DNA from 3 places in the Enterocloster bolteae genome. Region 3 is predicted to be linked to each of the others. Evidence: riboswitches for the same ligand, from Rfam matches in the RefSeq annotation. Region 3 holds a riboswitch; each other region holds the start of a gene.
The links. A riboswitch is a leader RNA that binds a small molecule or an ion and turns the genes downstream of it on or off. The one in region 3 is predicted to bind FMN.
Positions count from the first base shown of each region.

Region 1: another riboswitch for FMN. It lies ahead of ribD (bifunctional diaminohydroxyphosphoribosylaminopyrimidine deaminase/5-amino-6-(5-phosphoribosylamino)uracil reductase RibD); the one in region 3 lies ahead of CGC65_RS02930 (ECF transporter S component).
Region 2: another riboswitch for FMN. It lies ahead of CGC65_RS04840 (ECF transporter S component); the one in region 3 lies ahead of CGC65_RS02930 (ECF transporter S component).

Region 1 covers NZ_CP022464.2:1,474,280-1,481,432, reverse strand. Annotated here, with positions in the region: gene CGC65_RS06925 (cytidylate kinase-like family protein) at 1-541, opposite strand, end outside; FMN riboswitch at 701-815, shown strand; gene ribD (bifunctional diaminohydroxyphosphoribosylaminopyrimidine deaminase/5-amino-6-(5-phosphoribosylamino)uracil reductase RibD) at 1,075-2,178, shown strand; gene CGC65_RS06915 (riboflavin synthase) at 2,160-2,840, shown strand; gene CGC65_RS06910 (bifunctional 3,4-dihydroxy-2-butanone-4-phosphate synthase/GTP cyclohydrolase II) at 2,932-4,149, shown strand; gene ribH (6,7-dimethyl-8-ribityllumazine synthase) at 4,220-4,747, shown strand; gene CGC65_RS06900 (hybrid sensor histidine kinase/response regulator) at 4,756-7,153, opposite strand, start outside.
Region 2 covers NZ_CP022464.2:1,029,848-1,037,000, forward strand. Annotated here, with positions in the region: gene CGC65_RS04810 (ABC transporter ATP-binding protein) at 1-643, shown strand, start outside; gene CGC65_RS04815 (ABC transporter substrate-binding protein) at 660-1,997, shown strand; gene CGC65_RS04820 (HAD family hydrolase) at 2,031-2,873, shown strand; gene CGC65_RS30870 (hypothetical protein) at 3,134-3,295, shown strand; gene CGC65_RS04830 (iron-containing alcohol dehydrogenase) at 3,336-4,520, shown strand; gene CGC65_RS04835 (nitroreductase family protein) at 4,651-5,241, shown strand; FMN riboswitch at 5,339-5,457, shown strand; gene CGC65_RS04840 (ECF transporter S component) at 5,690-6,316, shown strand; gene CGC65_RS04845 (helix-turn-helix domain-containing protein) at 6,313-7,153, opposite strand, start outside.
Region 3 covers NZ_CP022464.2:602,536-609,688, forward strand. Annotated here, with positions in the region: gene CGC65_RS02925 (creatininase family protein) at 133-936, opposite strand; gene CGC65_RS02930 (ECF transporter S component) at 975-1,583, opposite strand; FMN riboswitch at 1,733-1,851, opposite strand; gene CGC65_RS02935 (deoxyguanosinetriphosphate triphosphohydrolase) at 2,137-3,543, shown strand; gene CGC65_RS02940 (ribosomal maturation YjgA family protein) at 3,555-3,941, shown strand; gene CGC65_RS02945 (IS1096 element passenger TnpR family protein) at 3,938-5,710, shown strand; gene CGC65_RS02950 (hypothetical protein) at 5,733-5,906, shown strand; gene CGC65_RS02955 (sugar-binding transcriptional regulator) at 5,946-6,875, shown strand; gene CGC65_RS02960 (DAK2 domain-containing protein) at 7,049-7,153, shown strand, end outside.

The DNA of each region.
Region 1 (7,153 bases), 870 kb from region 3:
TCTCCACATTTTCCCAGTCGCGGCCTGTGTAGTACCGGTGGTAATCCCTCCGCTCCCTGTCAATGCGCTTGATGTTCTTCCTGATATCCCTGGGCTCATAATAGCCCAGATCGCTGATTCGCTTTTCCCGGTATTCCATATCCGCGTACAGGAATACTCTTACCAGACCTTCCGCGCCCTCCAGCACATAGTCGGCACAGCGCCCCATGATAACACAGCTCTCCTCCGCCGCCAGCTTTCGTATAACCTCGGACTGGAACCGGAACAGATTGTCCGCCGACACCAGGTCGGAGCCAAAGGAAGGACTTCCCTTTTCCGGGGTCAGGCTCTTGATAATCTTATACAAAAGCTTGTTTCCCGCCTTCTCGTCTGCCAGATAGTAATAGCTCTCCTTGATACCGCTTTGGTCTGAATTCATGCGCAGGATATTCTTGTCATAGAAATGGATTCCCAGTTCCTTGGCCAGCCTGGCGCCGATTTCACTGCCGCCGCTGCCGTACTGTCTGCCAATGGTCACAATGAGTTTCTTTCCTTCCTTCATACGCCCATCCTCCTGTTCTGACAGCGCAGGCCCACGCCTGCTTCCATGGTTTGCTTTCATGGTTTCATTATAGCACAATGCGCCCTGAGATTTAACCGTTATTCCAAAAATCCTTCTTGACATACCGCCGCACAGTGCTTATAATAACACTCAATTGAATAATATCTTCAGGGCAGGGTGCAATTCCCTACCGGTGGTACAGCCCACGAGCCGCAAGGCATGATTCGGTGAAACTCCGAAGCCGACAGTACAGTCTGGATGAAAGAAGATGGAACGATGACATGGACGCGCTTATGCGCTTTTTGTGGCTGGTTGAAAGTGCCCTGGAATGAACTATCATTCCAGGGCTTTTGTGTACCTCCCACCCCCATGCCCTCCATATGGCACAGAAACTGTGCCTTGGGTTTTATATTTTCTGCCTTGAACGATACCGGTTCAAGGCATTTTTTATAGCTGTTTTTTACAGCTATGAACCAGGGGACAGGCCATGGCTGCGCCATGCGTGTCCCATCATTTGTAAAGGAGGCACCGCATTGAACGATTCTGATTACATGTCCATCGCACTGAAACTGGCCAGAAAGGGCTGCAAAAAGGTCAGCCCCAATCCCATGGCGGGTGCTGTCATTGTCAGGGAGGGCCGTATCATCGGACAGGGCAGCCACCTTTATTTCGGTGGGCCCCATGCAGAGCGGAATGCCCTTGCATCCCTGACCGAATCTCCCAGGGGCGCAACCCTGTATGTAACCCTGGAGCCCTGCTGCCATCACGGCAAGACCCCGCCCTGCACGGATGCCATCATAGAAAGCGGCATCCGCCGGGTGGTCATAGGCACAAGAGATCCCAATCCCATGGTATCCGGCAAGGGCACCAAAATCTTAGTAGCCAACGGCATTGAAGTGACAGAAGGTATTCTGGAAGAAGAATGCAGGGAACTCAACCACGTATTCTTCCACTACATAAAGACCGGCCGGCCCCTTGTTATCATGAAATATGCCATGACACTGGATGGCAAGACAGCCACCTTTGCCGGGCATTCCCGATGGATTACCGGGGAGAGAGCGCGCCGAAGGGTCCATGAGGACAGAAGCAGGTATTCTGCTGTCATGTGCGGTGTGGAAACCATACTGGCCGATGATTCCCTGCTTACATGCCGTCTCCCGGATACCAGGAATCCGGTGCGGATTATCTGCGATTCACAGCTTCGCACACCGCCGGATTCCCAGGTCGCTGCCACCTGCTCCCAGGCCAGGACCATACTGGCCACCTGCTGTCCTGACAGGGAAGCATGGCTTCCCTATGAAGAAAAGGGCTGTGAAATCCTCCTCCTTCCGCCCCGTGAGGGACGCGTGGATCTGAATGCCCTCACAGAACGCCTGGGACAGATGGGCATTGACAGCGTCCTGCTGGAAGGCGGTTCCACCCTCAACTGGTCCGCCCTGAACCAGGGAATCGTAAACAGAGTGCAGGCCTATATTTCCCCCGGACTCTTTGGAGGCGCAACCGCCAAAACACCTGTGGGAGGCAGAGGGGTGGAATTCCCATACCAGGGCTTTTCCCTGGGAAAGACCAAAATCACGGTCCTGGACCAGGACATTCTTATCGAAGGGGAGTTGATGCCATGTTCACAGGAATCATAGAGGAAACCGGAATCCTGATGTCTGTTCAGGGCGGTTTATCCGGTTCCCGCCTGGCCGTCAAAGCAGACAGAGTCCTGGAGGACATTCAAAAAGGAGACAGCATTGCCGTCAACGGTGTCTGCCTTACCGCATATTCCTTTGATTCCGGCTGTTTTTATGCGGATGTAATGCCTGAAACCCTGAAGCGTTCCAATCTCGCCCGTCTTCCCGCGGGAAGTCCCCTTAACCTGGAACGGGCCATGACGGCAGGCGGCAGGTTCGGCGGACATATTGTGTCAGGCCATATTGACGGCACCGGGACCATTGTGAGTATTGCCCGGGACGGCAACGCCCTGTGGTACACCGTCCGCTCTGACCCGTCCATCCTGCGCCGCATCATCGAAAAGGGTTCCATTGCCATAGACGGAGTCAGCCTGACGGTTGCCCGGGTAAGGGATCAGGATTTTTGCGTATCCCTGATTCCCCATACAGCCTTCTGTACCACTCTGGGAACCCTGAAACCAGGCTGCGTGGTCAATCTGGAAAACGACTGTGTGGGGAAATATATCGAAAAATTCATAAAAATCCCCCCGCCATTCCACTGCACAGAAGGGGTGGACAGCAAAAGCACGGGGACCGGCAGCCGAATCACGCCGGAACTGCTCAAACAATATGGATTTTGAGCGGCGCCAGTACCGGACAGCAAATAAACGAATCATTAAAAACAGGACACCTGAATTGTCCCCATTAAAAACAAGGAGGATTTATCGCACCATGGAAGGATTCAACACCATAAAAGGATTCAGCACCATAGAAGAAGTACTGGACGAACTGCGCCAGGGAAAAATCGTACTGGTGACAGACGATGAAAACAGGGAAAATGAGGGCGATTTTATCTGCGCCGCCCAACATGCAACCACGGAAAACGTGAATTTCATGGCAGTGCACGGCAAAGGCCTTATCTGCATGCCCATGAGCCCGGAACTGTGTACAAGGCTTAAGCTTCCCCAGATGGTATCCCACAATTCCGACAACCACGAGACAGCCTTTACTGTTTCCATTGACCACATAAGCACCTCCACCGGCATTTCCGCGGCCGAACGGGGCGTAACGGCCAGACAGTGTGTAAATGCCCGGTCCCGGCCTGAGGATTTCCGGCGTCCCGGCCACATGTTTCCGCTGGCAGCCAGAAAAAACGGAGTGCTGGAACGGGCCGGACATACCGAAGCCACCGTTGACCTGATGCGCCTGGCCGGTCTCAGTGAATGCGGGCTCTGCTGTGAAATCATGAAGGAGGATGGAACCATGATGCGGATGCCCCAGCTCCTTAAGCTGGCCGGACAATGGAATATGAAAATCACCACCATCAAGGCTCTCCAGAACTACCGCAAACAGCACGATAAGCTTGTGGAATGCGCTGCCGTCACCCATATGCCAACCCGTTACGGCACCTTTAAAGCTTACGGCTACAGGAACCTGCTGAACGGGGAACATCATGTAGCTTTGGTAAAAGGAGAGATCGGGGACGGCCGGGACTTGTTATGCCGGGTCCACTCGGAATGCCTGACCGGCGACGCCTTTGGCTCCCTGCGCTGCGACTGCGGACAGCAGTTTGCCGCTGCCATGGCCCGGATTGAGCAGGAAGAACGGGGAGTTCTCCTCTACATGCGCCAGGAAGGCCGGGGCATCGGGCTTCTCAATAAACTCCGGGCCTATGAATTTCAGGACCAGGGCATGGATACCCTGGAAGCCAATCTGGCTCTGGGTTTTCCGGGGGATTTGAGGGAATATTTTATAGGAGCACAGATATTAAGAGACCTGGGAGCCAGGAGCCTGCGGCTTCTGACCAATAACCCGGATAAGGTATACCAGCTCTCGGGTTTTGGCCTGGAAATCAAAGAACGGGTGCCTATCCGGATGGCGCCAACGGTTCATGATCTGTTCTATCTAAAGACAAAGGAGCAGCGCATGGGACATTTGATGCACTATTAAAAACCTGATTCATTATTGAGAAACTTCATTATTAAGAAACTGCCATCTATCCAGAATAGGAGAATCCGCCATGTATATATTAGAAGGAAAACTTGTTCCTAAAAAAATAAGGGTAGGCATTGTCGCCTCCCGTTTCAACGAATTCATTACCTCCAGGCTTCTGTCCGGCGCCCTGGACTGCCTGCGGCGCCATGAGGTGCCGGAGGACGATATCACCGTGGCCTGGGTTCCGGGCGCCTTTGAGATACCGCTCATCGCCTCCCGCATGGCTGCCAGCAGACGGTATGACGCCGTCATATGCCTGGGCGCCGTAATCCGTGGCAGCACCAGCCACTATGACTATGTGTGCAGCGAGGTCTCCAAGGGCATTGCCCAGGCATCCCTTGCCGCCAAAATCCCGGTTATGTTCGGCGTGCTGACCACTGAAAACATTGAGCAGGCCATTGAACGTGCCGGGACCAAAGCAGGCAACAAGGGCTATGACTGCGCTGCGGGAGCCATCGAGATGGTAAATCTGATACATGAACTGGACAAAAGAACGGCGGATAACAGCTTATCCGTCACACCCTTCGTCCAGGAGGAACCTTGCCGCCAATAGCACGCTGCTTATAAATGCTTCTTCAGCTCATCCAGCACTGCCTCCATATCCAGAGGCTTCACCAGATAACCGTTCATGCCTGCCTCATAGGCCCTGGCCTTATCCTCCTCAAAGGCATTGGCCGTCATGGCCAGTATGGGAATTCTGTCCGTGTTCTCATCCTCCATGGCGCGGATGGTTCTGGTGGCCTCCAGTCCGTCCATCCGGGGCATGCGTATATCCATGAGCACAGCGGAAAAATATCCGGCCCCTCTGGACTTATACAGGTTCACTGCCTCCTGGCCGTCCTCTGCGGTTTCCACCTCCATGCCCCGCATCTCCAGAAGGGTTCTGGCAATCTCACGGTTCAGCTCGTTGTCATCTGCCAGCAGCACCCGGCAGCCCGAAAAGTCCTCCCGCTCCTTTTCAGCCCCCTTCTCTTCTGATCGGTTCACTGCCCGGGCAAAAGCATCGTATATGGTACCCCCAAACAACGGCTTTGAAATGAAACAGTTTACCCCCGCATTTCTGGCCTCATCCTCGATGCGGCTCCAGTCGTAGGCGGATATCATAATAATGGTGGTATCCGGCCCAACTAAAGCCCGAATGCGCCTGGCTGTTTCCACACCGTCCATATCAGGCATCTTCCAGTCGATCATGGCAATATCGTAATGCCTGTTCTCTTCCAGCAGACGCTGCACCTCCTCCACAGCCCTGAAACCGGAATCCACCCAGAGGGATTGGGCCCCGGCCTTCTCAAGTATGGATGTGGCCTGGCTGCCCACCAGCGGGTCGTCATCCACCACCAGCACGGCCAGGCCCTGAAGCAGCTCCCGCTTCTTTCTCTGGCGCTCCATCTCCTGGTCATCCTCCGCCAGTTTAAAAGGCAGTGTGACCGTAAATACGGATCCCTTTTCTTTCTCACTTTCCACCTCAATGCTGCCGCCCATGAGCTGGACCAGATTATATACAATGGAAAGACCCAGACCGCTTCCAATGTTGTTGCGGGCTGTTTCCGGCGCCTCCTGTTCAAACGGCATGAACAGGCGGCTGCGGAACTCCCTGGACATCCCGATTCCTGTATCCTTCACCTGGAACCTCAGATAGGAAAATCCATTGGTCCGCTTCTGCTCCTCAATCTGAATCTGAATCCTTCCTCCTGCCCGTGTGAATTTCAGCGCATTGGACAGCAGGTTCATGAGAATCTGTTTCAGGCGCAGCGGATCTCCTATATAAAACTGCTCCAAAGGCTCGCTGTGGTAAATCACATACTCAATCTGCCGCTCTTCCGCCTGGGGATATATAATCTGATTCACCTCGTCCATCAGCTCCGTAAAATCAAAGTATTCGTGGGCCAGCTCCATTTTACCGGTCTCAATCTTAGACATATCCAGGATATCATTAATCAAAGAGAGCAGGTACCTGGAGGAAGCGTCAATTTTACAGAAGCAATCCTGGACACTTCTTCTGTCATCTAACTTCAGCTGCCCGATGGTGCTCATACCCACAATGGCGTTCATGGGTGTGCGGATGTCGTGGCTCATTCTGGACAGAAAATCGGATTTAGCCTGGTTAGCAGCCTTGGCCGATGCCAGGGCATCCCGCAGCAGCTGCTCCTGCCGGGCCTGCTCCGCCCTCTGGCTGTCCAGCACCTTCACCAGTTCAATGGCCAGCACATCGTCGTTAAAGGGATTCTCCACATAAATAATCTGCACAGACAGCCAGTGGTACTTGCCGTCCATTCCCATCTTCTGAAACTCCATGTAGATGTCCCGTTCTCCGGCGGCAAACCTGGCCAGGACGTTCTCTCTGGCAAAGGCCGTTTCAAAATCCTCCCGATAGGATGGATACACATCGGGAATATCCCCCTTTATCATCTCCGTATAGCTTCCACAGCGCCCGGACAGACAAGCGTCCTGGTCCTCTATAAAACAATTATAAATATCCTTTGTCAGGTTCAGGCTCATAATCAGGGGATAGGCCGTACAGATCGCCGCCCTGAGTGAACGGTTCTCTATGAGCTGCTGCCTTTCCTGCTCCAACTCCAGCTGTTTTATATCCGTCACATCCGTAAAGACAGCCTGTATAACCTCCTGGCCGTCCGCATTGACAATACGGCCCATGATGACGCTGATCCATATCTGCTTCCCATCTCTGCTGAAGGTATGGCGTATATAAGATGCCGTATCCCCATTCAGCGCCAGTCCCCCTATAATGCCCTCAATCCACTCCTTGTCTTCATCCAGCACCATCTGAAAGGGATTCTTTACCTCACGTCTGTATTCCTCCTCGGAGCTATATCCGTAGAGCTCCCACCCCATCCGGTTCACATTTACAATCCGGTGCCCTTCCCCTCTCTCAAACTGTATAATGCCGCAGGGCACTGAATTGTACAGCTGGCTCAGGAACCGGGCCTGCTGTATGTAT
Region 2 (7,153 bases), 430 kb from region 3:
CGCCAAGCTGAGAATCGAGATGAGAAGTGAAATTAAACGGCTCCATCAGGAGTTAGGCACCACCATTATCTATGTGACCCATGACCAGACGGAGGCCCTGACCATGTCTACCAAAATAGCCATTTTCTTTGAGGGTGTGCTGGAGCAGGTGGCGCCGCCCATGGAGCTGTACCAGAATCCTGCCTCCCTGCGTGTGGCTGACTTTATCGGCAATCCAAAGGTGAATTTCCTTCCGGGAAAGGCCAGGGTGGCGGGAGATACCATGACCGTGGAATCCGTTTTGGGAACCGCGTCTTATGACAGGAAGTCCTTTACCGGGGAAGCCCCGGGTGACGGAAGCTTTGAGGCAGTGGTCGGGGTGAGACCGGAGTTGGTGGAGATACTGGACGGACCCGCAGAGGGGAGCATAGAGGCGGAAGTATACTCTGTGATGCCGGCCGGTTCAGAGACAACCATTTACCTGGAGGTGGGCGGGGAACGAATCCTGTCCAAGCAGAACGGACTTAAGCAGTACAGTCCGGATCAAAAGGTGTGGCTGCGGATTAATCCGGATAAGATGAACGTGTTTTGCAAGGACAGCGGCAGGCTGGCAAAGCTGGCTGTCATGGACGCACAGCAGGACCAACAAAATTCAAATAAATGATAAAGGAGAAGAAATCATGAGGAGAAGAGGAAAACGTTTATTGGCACTGGCTTTGGCAGGCGTGATGGCTGCATCTGCGCTTACGGGCTGCGAAAAGATTGAGGACACAAAGGCTGCATCCGGGAACACAACAGCTGCCAAGGTAGCAGATGAGGGCAAGGCCGGGGAGCAGCCGGGAGCAGGAGAGACGCAGAAGGAGGCGGCTGGAGACAAGGCAGGGGAGAATGCGGCAGGGGAAAATGCAGCAGGAGGAAATGCAGCGTCTGCCCCGGAGGAGCAGTGGGCCGTGGACGCGGGACTGTATGAGGATGAATCCTCAGATGAACTGTATAAGAAGGCACTGGACGAGGAGGGCGGGAAGGTAGTCATTTATTCCATTTCCAGCCGTATGGCTAAGGTAAAGGCCAGCTTTGAGGAGGATTATCCCGGCATGACCCTGGAGGTATATGACATCAATGCCAATGACATGTCCACCAAACTGAGCACAGAGTACAACTCGGGTATACGCACAGCTGACGTAATCCATTCCAAGGAACAGACAGGGGATTACATGATTAATTTCTTTAACAAGGGAATCCTGCACAATTACCAGCCTGAATCCATTTACAAGAATGTGAACCAGGAATATTTAAAAGATATGACGCCTTTGTACTTTGAGACTGACTGGTGGTTCTACAATACCGGCATCTATACGGAAACCCCCATCTCCAACTGGTGGGATGTGACAAAGCCGGAATGGAAGGGAAGCTTCGTGCTCCAGAACCCAATCGGCACAGTGAGCTACATGGCCCTGTTCACCACTATGGTGGAGCATGCGGACGAGATGGCGGAAGCCTATAAGGCGTGCTACGGCGAGGATATTGTACTGGCGGACGACGAGCCCACGGCAGCCCATGCCTGGATGAAGCGGGTGCTGGAAAATGATCCGGTCATCTTTGACTCAAACAACGAGGTCATCCAGTCTGTGGGAGAGGGCAAGGAGTCAAAGCTCATTGGCTACACACCGTCCTCCAAGTACCGGGAGCGGGCTGACAAGGGGTGGAATATCGAATCTGAGCCCCTTAAGATGGAGCCTGTTTCCGGCGTGGCCTTCATGAACTTTGTGGCAGTGGTAAACGAGGCGCCTCATCCAAACGGAGCCAAGCTGCTGATTCGCTATCTGTTAGGCGGCGAAGATGGAAACGGAAATGGTATCAAACCATTCAACACCATCGGAGGATGGCCGGTACGCCCGGAGACAACCCCGGCAGAAGGCAATATCCCCTTGGAGGATATGAAGCTTTGGATGATTAATTATGACTTCGTCTATAAAAATCTGCAGGATGTACAGGATTACTGGTACCAGTTCCGGTAATATGCAGTGGCGTAAAGGAGAGGAGAGCTTCGGATGCCGGACATATTAGAGGGATACAGGAAGCAAAAGGAATATCTGATCTGCGTCGATTCAGACGGCTGTGCCATGGATACCATGGACTCAAAACATATAACCTGTTTCGGGCCCTGTCTGATTCCGGTCTGGGGGCTTTCACAATGGGAGCAGAAGATACGCAGGCGCTGGGATGAGATCAATCTTTACACCATGACCAGGGGAATCAACCGCTTTAAGGGCCTGGCCATGATTCTGGCAGAAATTGACCGGACATATAAAGCAGTGCCGGATGTGGATGCCTTTGTCCGATGGACAGGGGAAGCGCCGGAGTTGTCAAACCAGGCAGTAAAGGCCCAGTGGGAACGGACCGGAAAGGAGATATTCCGACAGGCACTGGAATGGTCTGAGGAAGTAAACCGGAAAATCGGGGCCATGCCGGAAGAAGCCAAATGCGCCTTTGACGGTGTGCGTGAGGCCCTTAAGGCGGCCCATGAGACAGCGGACGTGGCAGTGGTATCCTCTGCCAACAAAAAAGCGGTGGAGGAAGAATGGCAGAGACAGGGCCTGATGGAATATGTGGACGTGGTCCTGTCCCAGGACTCCGGGTCAAAGTCCGCCTGTATCAATGCTCTTCTGAAAAAGGGGTATTGCCCGGACCATGTGCTCATGGTGGGGGATGCGCCTGGGGACTGTGAAGCAGCGGCGGACAACGGGGTATATTACTATCCCATCCTGGTAAAGCATGAGGAGATGTCCTGGCGCCGGTTCCCGGCCGAGGCGCTAAAAAGGCTGGTCATGGGGGAATACGGAGGGGCCTGGCAGGAACAGATGGTGAGAACATTTCGCGATAATCTGTCCTGATGCCGGTATTTACATCTCCGGCTCTCCATCAGCAGCATGGTACATCTCCGGCTCTCCATCAGCAACATGGCATCACAAGTACCAGGCTGATGGAATCAGAGCATTTCCCCGGCAGGCTTTGCCTTGCAGTGAAGAATGGATTTTCAGGCCGCAGCGATGCTTCGTCTGCGGCCTTTTTTTGCGATCCGGGGAATGCGCGGCGTATTAATTTCCTGTTGGATTGTATGGGGTGTGCCTGGTTTTAATGGGGGGCGGGTGGGGTGAAACAGGCATTCCCTTCCTTTCATGGGGCTCTGGCAGGAGTCTGGTATTTCAGGCGGGGAGGAGAGTGGGGAAATGGGAAAGCGGGTATAAGGACAAACTGGCGCAGGGCTGAACAGGCAGCAGATTTAAGTGGAAAAAGCGCCCTGATTTATGTATAATGGAGACAGCGGTGAAAGCGGCATGAAGGAGGATTACATAATGGAAAATTTTGAGTTTTTTACACCAACCAGGATGATATTTGGAAAGAATACCCATCAGCAGGTAGGAAAGATTGTCAAGGAATACGGATTTAAGAAGGTGCTGGTGCATTTCGGCGGGTCCAGCGCTAAGAAGTCCGGACTTCTGGACGCAGTTACAGGCTCTCTTGAGACAGAGGGAATACAGTATGTGACGCTGGGGGGCGTACAGGCCAATCCCACTCTGTCTAAGGCCAAGGAGGGCATCGAACTGTGCCTGAAGGAGGGCGTGGATCTGGTGCTGGCTGTTGGAGGAGGCAGCGTGATTGACTCATCCAAGTGTATAGCAGACGGCGCAGGGAACCCGGATGTGGATGTATGGACCTATTTCCGCCAGGAGGCTGTGCCTGCCAGGGCATTGCCGGTGGGCGTCATTCTTACGCTTTCTGCCTCGGGCAGTGAAATGAGCGCGTCCTGTGTCATTACAAATGAGGAAAATGGATTTAAGCGGGGCTTTAACAGCGTGACCCACCGCCCGCTGTTTTCCATCTGCAACCCGGAGCTGACCTGCACGGTAAGCAAATACCAGACAGCCTGCGGAACAGTGGATATCATGATGCATACCCTGGAGCGGTATTTCAGCAAGACCAGGGATACGGAACTGACGGACCGCATAGCCGAGGCATTGTTAAAATCCACGGTGGAGGCAGGAAGGATTGCCGATAAAGATCCGGATAACTATGAAGCCAGAGCCGCTCTTATGTGGGGAGGAAGCCTTTCCCACAACGGGTTGACAGGGGCTGGAAGGGAGTTCTTCATGCAGGTCCACCAGCTGGAGCATGAGCTTTCCGGCATGTACCCATCCATTGCCCACGGAGCAGGTCTGGCAGCCCTGTGGCCATCCTGGGCCAGGTTTGTGTGCCCCAGTGATGTGAACCGCTTCGCACGTTATGCGGTCCAGGTGTGGAACATAGACATGGATTTTGACTGCCCTATGAACACGGCCCTGGCAGGAATCCGGGCCACAGAAGATTTCTATAAGAGCCTGGGTATGCCCTCTTCCTTAAAAGAACTGGGTGTGGAGGAAGAACGCCTGGAAGAAATGGCTGTCAAGTGCACCAACATGGGAAAGCGTACCCTGCCGGGCATCCGGGAACTGGGCAAGGAAGAGATGATGGAAATTTACAGGATGGCTTTGGGAGAGTAGCGGGTACAGGAGAATCGCGGATTCAGGAGAATCGCGGGTATGGAGATACCAGCCGCAGATGGATAATGGCCATAGAAGAATAATGGCCATAGGAGTTTAGCCTGCCCGGAAAATACGAAGGAGACAGAAAATGGATGCAATAGACAGGCGCAGAAGTATACGCAGGTTCTCAGACAAGGAAATACCCCATGAGGTTATCTGTAAAATTGTGGAAAGCGGGATAAAGGCACCGTCAGCAAAGAACAGGCAGCCATGGAAATTTATGGTCATTCAGGGACAGGCAAAAGAAAACATGCTGAGGGCGTTTCAGGCCGGAATCCAGCGGGAGAAGGCAGGAAAAGCTATGCTGCCGGACAGCAGCAGGCACCTGGGAGGCGCGGAGTACACGGTCCAAATCATGGAACAGGCGCCTGTGGTCATATTTGTCCTGAATCCCCTGGGGAAGGGGATGTTTTCTCCCCTCAACGACGAGGACAGGATTTATGAGCTCTGTAATATCCAGTCTGTCAGCGCGGCAATTGAGAATATGCTTTTGGAAGCAACGGATATGGGAATCGGCAGTCTGTGGATCTGCGACATATTCTTTGCCTATGAGGAGCTGTGCGCATGGATGGACTGCGGGGATGAGCTGGTGGCAGCCGTGGCCTTTGGGTATCCGGAGGAATCGCCGCCGCCACGTCCGCGCAAAAAGCTGGAGGACGTGGTAGTCTGGAAGCGCTGAGTCAGAACGTTGGGTTTGAAATGGGGAAATGGGGAAATTATGGCGCAGCCTATTGCCAACCACCCTCATATGTGCTATGATTCAGCTATAATTAAATAAAGTTCTTCGGGGCAGGGTGTGATTCCCTACCGGCGGTAATAGTCCGCGACCCGCTACGGCGGCTGATCTGGTGTGATTCCAGAACCGACAGTATAGTCTGGATGAGAGAAGAAGGTGTGTAAGTGGTAGATGAACAGGCCCCGGATTATTTGCGTATCCGGGGCTTTTATAGTGCACGCATTCCGAAGGACACATATACGCACGTAAGTGACCGGAAAACGGACACCAAGTGCTCATAACGGGCCCCTTCACTAGGTTCGTGGGAGACCTCACCAAGTGAAGGGTCATGTATCGCACGTAAGTGACCAAAATACGGTCACTAAGTGCTCATAACAAGGAGGATAGGGAAATGAAACAGAATCACTTACTCAGTGTAAGGAATGTAACCGTCATGGCCATGTTCGGCGCCCTGGCGGCAGTGCTTATGATTTTTGAGGTGCCGCTTCCATTTATCGCGCCGTCATTTTACGGCATGGATATCAGTGAGGTGCCGGTGCTTGTGGGTACCTTTGCCCTGGGGCCTGTGGCAGGCGTTGTCATGGAACTGGTGAAAATACTGGTGAAGCTGATACTAAAGCCTACCAGCACGGGATTTGTGGGGGAGTTTGCCAATTTTTGCTTTGGATGCTCCCTTGTGCTGCCGGCCGGTATTATTTACAGGCTTAAAAAGACGAAAAAGGGGGCTGTCATGGGAATGGCTGCGGGAACTGTAATCATGACAATTGTGGCTGTGATACTCAATGCGGTTGTTATGCTTCCGTTCTATTCCCATTTCATGCCCCTGGACACCATCATTGCTGCAGGCGCGGCCATCAACCCGGCTATCAGCAATGTGTGGACATTCGTAATCCTGGCTGTAGGCCCCTTTAATATACTGAAAGGCGCCATTGTAAGCCTGCTCACCGCCCTGGTCTATAAAAGGGTCAGCGTTATCATCCATTCGGATTCAGGACGGCGGGCGGTTAAGGCTTCTTAAGGATTAACAGCCGGCGCCGGGTGTGAATGAGATGAGGATACAGCCTGTTTTACCGGAAGCATTTCGATATATCCCCTGGTCCCTATGGGTTCCAGCTGAATTCTGGGATTTTCAGGGTCAGGGGCCAGACCGATGACCGACAGATCGTAACGTTCCATGGCTGTCTGAACCATCTGTATGGCCTGGCAGAAGTCCTCTTCCTCGAAGGGCTCTCCCTGAAACATGAGGTAACTGGCAGCCGGCAGCTGGATTACATCAAAGCCCTCCGGCACAGGACCGCTGTAGTCTGAGGATACTTCCACGCCCTGAACGTATTGGGATGTACCCTCCGGGCGGTATTGTTCGGGGAGCCAGAGGCATAACGGTTCGCCGCTTATGGATTTGATGCTGGTGAGAAGTCCCCACACATCACAGCCGGCTTCATTGCAGTAGGTCATGTAATCATACGCCTGGATGCCCCGCTTAAGGATGACCTTGCGGGCTGGTTTTTCAATGACCTGAATAAATACGTTCTTAATTTGTTCCATATTCATGGGCTCCTTTTCTGTGAATCTGTATTTTACGCCGTAGGGGGTCATCAGATACAGGGGAACGGGATGAGCGGCGTATTCACGGGGATTACAGCCGAATTCGCGGAGAAATGCCCTCTGGTATCCGTCCACGCTTCCGAATCCCAAATCAAAAGCAACATCAATGACTTTGCAGTCCTCGTCCCGCAGCCGCAGGGCGGACCGGGACAGTTTGTAACGCCGGATGTAGTCAGCCGGCGAAAGACCGGTCAGCTTCCTGAACAGCCTGGCAGAATACCAGGGAGAAAAATGGGAGGCCTTCGATAAA
Region 3 (7,153 bases):
CCTTTTTCTAAGAAAACAGTATAGTTTGAATCATAAACATTAGCTATAACTAACAACACGCAACAAGAAAGGTGGGCGAACACCCACCTTTGCCATAAAACTGTTATAGGGTATAAAGAACGCGGGCCTCCCTCACCCTTTCCATGCCCGAATCTCTCTAAGCCCCGGCACCAGCACTTTGGCGCTGGTTTCCAGAATAATCCGTCCTTTTTCAGCCGTGGCGCCTGACGGGTCTCCGCCGATTCCTATGGGTTTGCCGTCTGCTGTTTTCCAGTCCTCGGACACCCAGCCAATGGATACGTTTCCATAAGGCCTCAGTGCCTGATTGTCTTTAAATGCAATTGGAATTCCTGCCTCTGAGGTATCTAACTTTACCAGGGACGGGTCCACGGCCATGACCATGGAGGTTTCCATCTCGCCTCCATGGAAGTCCCAGATATTTCCCTCTGAAATGGTGGCCGTCACATCCGGATGGCTAAAGGCCCCGGATGAAAGAATGAAGGGAGAGATGCCGAACTCACTGCGAAGTTCCCTGCTCAAAACCTGTACAATAGGGGCATTTCCTCCATGGCACACCAGAAAGGCCAGCTTCTTAAACCCGTGGTGTACCAGGCTGGTGCTGATATCATACAGCATATGGTAATAGGTGTCGGGTTTCAATGTAATGGAGCCGCAGAAGTTCCTGTGTTCTGTGCTCAGACCTACGGGGATGACCGGAAATACCAGCATGGGAAAATCTGAATCCTCAGATGACGGCTCTCCTTCCAACTCCCTGCGTATATAGTCTGTCATGGCCTCTGCGATGATATCGTCCGTACCCAGAGGCGCCTGGTTTCCGTGCTGCTCCAGCGCGCCCAGGGGAATCAGTACAATGGTTTCATCCTTGTTGACCTGCTCCATCTCTAACCGGGTTAAGTCCCGATAATTTCGTATCATGTGTATAACCTCCTGATTGTTTTTTAACCCGCATTTCCTCACGCGGTTCTCACAGCCGGATAAACTGCCAGCAGTCTGGTGTACAGCAGATATCCCACAAAGCAGTTAAGTCCAAGCTTAATCAGGTTGAAGGGAATGGTAGCTAAAAAGATGAAGGTGGTCAGATCGCTGATGGCCGGATTGACCGCGGCCACCATGGTAATCACCTGGTTCAGAGGGAGTCCCATGGCCGCTGCATAAAGGGGTAGGGTGATAAATGCATTGCAGAAACAGGCGAACAGAGTCCGGATGGGGACGCTGACAGCCAATGACGCGATTGCTGCCCGGCGGGTCTTCCCGCCTTTTTTGTAAACTGCCCACATTGGGATTACAAACAATGCAACTCCGATGAGATTGGCAAATTCCCCTACATACATGGAATTGGTGCCTACCGTGATAAGCTTGATAATGATTTTAATGATTTCCACCCAGGCAGCTGAAGCAGGCCCCATGAGGAACAGGGCAATAATGGACGGAACATCGCTGAAGTCAATCTTGTAAAAGGGCGGCATCATTGGAACGGAAAATTCCAGTGACATGAGGGCGCCGGCAACTGCGGCCAGCATACCGGTGTAAATTAGTTTCTGAATACTCCATTTTGTTTTCATAGCAAATCCTCCTTGATAAGTGCTTTTGATACGGTGGTTCGGCAATGAATGAAGTTCCAGGAAACAAAAAATCTCAGGTTCCGGGGAACCTGAGATTAACTTCATAGTCAATATAAATAAGGGATAACACCCAATATTCATAGGAACAAAATTGTCTTCTCTCATCCAGACTATACTGTCGGTTTTGGAATCACACCAAATCAGCCGCATGCAGCGGGTCGCGGACTATACCGCCGGTAGGGAATTACACCCTGCCCCGAAGAACCTATTCATTTGCTTTTCTCATTTAAAACTATCACAAATAACAATGGATGTCAACTGCAAAAGATGCAGTTTTTTGTTGCTTTTTTCACGATTTTGTTGATAATAGATATAGACGCATGTTTAGGGCATAATCTGACATATAAAAGGCATATTTGACAGGGGAATCGACTTCCGATATACTAGAATGAAACGTATCCCGCGTTTTGTCCTGTCAGGGCCCGGTATTATTGCTGGGATTGATGGATTATAAGGGGCAGGACTCAGGCGGGAAAGCAGTAAGGAGGTATGTATGGATTGGCAGACACTGCTTTGCGACGACCGCATCCGCAGTTACAAGAAACAGTCCTCCACGGACCTGCGGACAGAGTTTGAGAAAGATTATCACCGTATTATCGGCAGTGCATCCTTTCGGCGCCTCCAGGATAAGACCCAGGTGTTTCCGCTGGACAGGAGTGATTTCATCCGTACCAGGCTGACTCACTCCCTGGAGGTTTCATCCCTGGCCAAATCCCTGGGACAGAACATATCGGAGAGCATCCGTACTATTATCAAGGATGAAACCTTTACACCGGAGCATAAGGCGGCGGTGTGTGACATTCTTCAGTGTGCCGGATTGATTCACGATATCGGGAATCCCCCTTTTGGCCACTTTGGCGAGACAGCCATTCAGGATTGGTTTAAGAAGAATCTGGAGAGACTTACATTTAAGGGGAGAACCCTGGCGGAGATTCTGGAACCCCAGATGGTACAGGACTTCTGCCATTTTGAGGGCAATACCCAGGCGTTCAGGGTGGTGACAAGGCTTCATTTCCTGGTGGATGAGCACGGCATGAACTTGACAAAAGCTCTCTTGGGAACTATTATCAAGTATCCGGTATCTTCCCTGGAGATTGACAAGGACAGCGGTGATATCCGAACGAAGAAGATGGGATATTTCCACGGCGACAGGGAGAATTTCCAGGATGTGCAGGAGTCTACCGGCACATTGGGAAAAAGGCATCCGTTGGCATTTATATTAGAAGCAGCGGATGATATTGCCTATAAGACGGCGGACATTGAGGATGCGGTTAAGAAGGGCTGTATTTCTTATGAACGCCTTTTGGCTGAGTTAAAGGCGTATAAGGCCGGCAGCCAGACAAACCATTATGTCCAGATTGTGTCATGGCTGGAGGAGAAGTATGGGAAGGCCGTGGGTAAGGGATATGACAGGCCGGACCAGTATGCGGTGCAGAACTGGATTATCAGCGTTCAGGGACAGATGATTTCAGGCGTTACGGAATGTTTTGCCGGCAACTATGAATCTATTATGGAGGGCACCTATACCAGAGACCTTTTTGCAGGTACGGATGTGGAGCTGTTGATGGAAGCGCTGGGGGATATTGCTTTGCGGTATGCGTTCAGCACCAGACCCATCCTGAAACTGGAGATAGCGGCACAGACAATATTTGATTTTCTTTTGGACCGGTTTGTGGATGCTGTGATTCCCTACGACACGGACCTGCCCATGACCCAGGTGCAGAAAAAGCTGGTTTCCCTTATATCTGACAATTATAAGATGATATATTCTATATGCGCCCGGGACAGGGATGAGGAGGAACGGCTGTATCTGCGTCTGCTGCTGGTGACGGATTATATCTGCGGCATGACAGACACATTTGCCAAGGATATGTATCAGGAACTCAATGGCATACGGTAGATGGAGGTCCAATGGATAGCGGGAAAAAATACAGGGCCAGGTGGGGATATCTGGCCGCAAGCATCATTGTATTTATAATTGAATTAATTATCGCCCTGTATGTTCACGATCGCATTATCAGACCTTATATAGGGGATATGCTGGTGGTGGTGCTGGTGTACTGCTTTGTCAGGGTGTTCGTACCAAGGGGCATGAAGCGGCTGCCGTTATATGTGTTTCTTTTTGCGGTATGTGTAGAGGTGCTGCAGTATTTCCGTCTGGCAGAGCTGCTGGGGCTGCAGGGGAACACTGCGGCCAGGATTATCCTGGGTTCTGTTTTTGACTGGAAGGATATTGCCTGTTACGGCACGGGATGCCTGCTTATACAAATATTTGAAATTCGAAGGAGGGCCTTATGAAAGGTTATCAGTTGAAAATTACCATAAAAGGCAGTAAACCGCCTATATGGAGACGCGTGGTGGTGCCGGAGCAGTTTACGTTTTGCCAGCTCCATCAGGTGATTCAGGAGGCCTTTGGCTGGTATGATTACCATTTGCACGAGTTTGAGTTTAAGAAACTGGGGCTGCTAATAAGGGATCCGGGAGAGGAAGACGATCTGATGGAGTCTTGCAGCTGCGATGTGCTGGAGGAAGGAACACAGATTGGAACGCTCATAACGGAGAACCCCCGTTTTATATATACCTACGACTTCGGGGATGCATGGGAACACCAGATTCTCATGGAAAAGGAAGTGGAGTATGAATACAGCTATCCCCAGGTGTTAAAGTATAAGGGAGACAATATTCCGGAGGACTGCGGCGGCATAGGCGGTTACTATGACCTGTTGGACCAGCTGGCTGACCCTGAAGCTGAGGAGCATGACTTGATGGAGGAATGGGCCAGCCGGCAGGGAATGGAAGAGTACGATTTGGATAAAGTGAATGCCAATTTAAAGGCACATCCGGCATTCGGACAAGGCGGAGCGGGAGACGGGCAGGAAAATGCAGCTCAGGAACGTGGGGTACAGGAGGACGCGGCTCAGGAACATGGGGCTCAGGAACATTTGGTACAGGCACATGCATCCCGGGAACATGCAGCCCACAAGCAGGTAACCGGCCTCCGGGATACTGAAAAGCCGGAAACACAGAGGCCGGCCCCAAGGGTAATCCACAGGCTGGAGGACCTGTTTTCCAGGTTTGAAAAGACCGAGCTTCTGCGCATTGCCAAGGTTCACCATATTGGGGGATGCGATGAGCTGGGAAAGAATAAGCTGGCCCCGGCTCTGGCTGCAGCCCTGCTGGATTCCCGGCGCATGGGTCAGTTTTTCGGCACCATAAGCGATGAAACCGCGGCAGAGTTTGAGAAGGCCGCAGCAGCCGGAGGAATGGAATACCAGGGGGACCTGGAAGCGCTCCGTTTTCTGCACTACGGCGGTTACTGCGGGTTTACCAGTATGGGCACAGCAGTTGTTCCTTCGGATGTGGCAGAGGCATATGATGAACTGAATACGGAGAAATTCCGGTCTGAGCGTCATTACCGCAGCCAGGTATGGGCCTGCTGTAAGGCGGCAGTATACCTTTACGGCGCCGCTGACGCGGGTCAGGTGGAGACAATCTGCAAGACAGTTGGCTGTGAGGCAGATGCAGGGGAAATCACCCGCCTTTGCCGTGAGATGAAAGGGGTCTGGACTGATTTTGCTTATTGGGACGGCCGGTTGATTGACTGGGATCTGGTTCAGGCAGATGCCTATAAAGATGTCTTGAATTATCAGAAGGGCAAGGAGTTTTATATACCTTCTGCCGCCCAGGTAAAGGAGATTGCCAGAACCGGAGCAGTGGAGATTAAGAGGCATATCCGTCCGCTGAAGGCATTTTTCCTGGCCATGGTTGGCTGCGATGAGGAGACTGCTCAGGAGGCAGCGTCCTCCATCCATCACCACATAAGGCTGGGGACAACGCCAAAAGCAGTGGAAGACATCATGGAGCATTTCGGACTGAACCTGGATTCCCAGGAAAAGATGAATGGATTCGATGAAATCATGGAACAGGTATGGAAGGAAACCAGGACGGTTGGAAGCTGTGGTTATAACCGGGTGGAGCTGGACGCCAAGACAGCCCGCATTGACCCGGATGCGCCCTGTCCCTGCGGCAGCGGTAAGCGTTACCGCCAGTGCTGCGGCCGTAAATAGGAAGCGGAGGTGGAATACAGCCATGTTTGAGCGTGTGGATTACAGAGTGGAACGGATTGATGGGGATTACGCTTATCTGAAGCGCACGGATGTTTTAGATGACGATGAGAAATGCGTGGCCAGGGCCCTTCTGCCTGGTGATATCAATGAGGGCAGCAGGCTGGCGTATGAGATGCTGGAGTATACGCTTTTGTGACATGCCAAAGAGGTCCAGGCGATATGAATAAGAGGCAGTATGGATAAGAAAACAGAGCGTCTGGTCAATGTGGCCAGAATGTATTATGAGCAGGACAGGACCCAGAGTGAGATTGCGGACAGATACGGTATATCCCGTCCCATGGTCAGCAAGCTTTTGAAGGAAGCGCGGGACCGGGGCATTGTCACCATCCGGATAAATGCACCCAAGGGGGAATCCGGCGGCGCGCCGTCACTGATGGAACTGGTGGGACGCTGCTTTGGGATTTATGACGGTGTGGCTGTACCCGGAGGGCCAAATGACCAGACTACCAATGAGGCTGTGGCAGAGGCGGCCATCTCTTATCTGTCAGAGCTGGGAGGCGCCAGCCTGGGCATTGGATGGGGCCATATCATAGGGGATGTTGTAAAGCATATGGAGCAGAAGGCGAAGCTGGTGCCCATAGGAACATTTGTCTGCCCGCTCATAGGAAACGGCGGCGTGGGGCTTAAGAATTACCACTCCAATGAACTGGTGCGTTCCATTGCGGAGCACAGCGGGGCCCAGCCCAGATTTATCTATTCACCGGCCTGCGTGCTTTCTGAGCAGGAGCTGAAACTGACCAGAGAGCTGGACAGCTACCATGAGATATATCATGTCTGGGAAAAACTGGATGTGGCGCTGGTCAATATCGGGAATTTTCCTTCGGTACCGGATTTTGCTTCGGAGGCCAGATATGGAGACCTGCTCATAAGGCAGAAGGCAGTGGGGCGGATCCTGAATTATTTTATGGACAGCCAGGGACATATCATCCGGTCAGATACGGATTACGCTATTCAGATTCCACTGGAGCTTCTGACCAGGACAAGGCATGTGGTGGGTATCTGTTCTGCCAATACCAGCCCAAAGGCATTCAGGGCAGCCTTAAAAACCGGTTACCTGAAACATTTTATTGCACCGGAGCATGTGGTCAGGGAAGCGTTAGAATAATATTGGGTTACATACGTAACCATAAATGCGCAGTTTGCTAAAGGGACTGCGCATTTTTTGTGCATTAGGGCAAAAAATAAAGATGGGAGCGATGAATAATTGACAAAGGAACTAACAAATGTTAATCTAAAATCATGAGTAATTTGGGGAAAATGCATGAGAGGAGGTTACATATGTTACTTTCAAAACCGGAAATTACAAAAATGTTCAGAAAAGCCGCCCAGGTCTGGAATGAGAACAAGGATTATCTCAGCGAAATTGATTCCAGATTCGGCGAC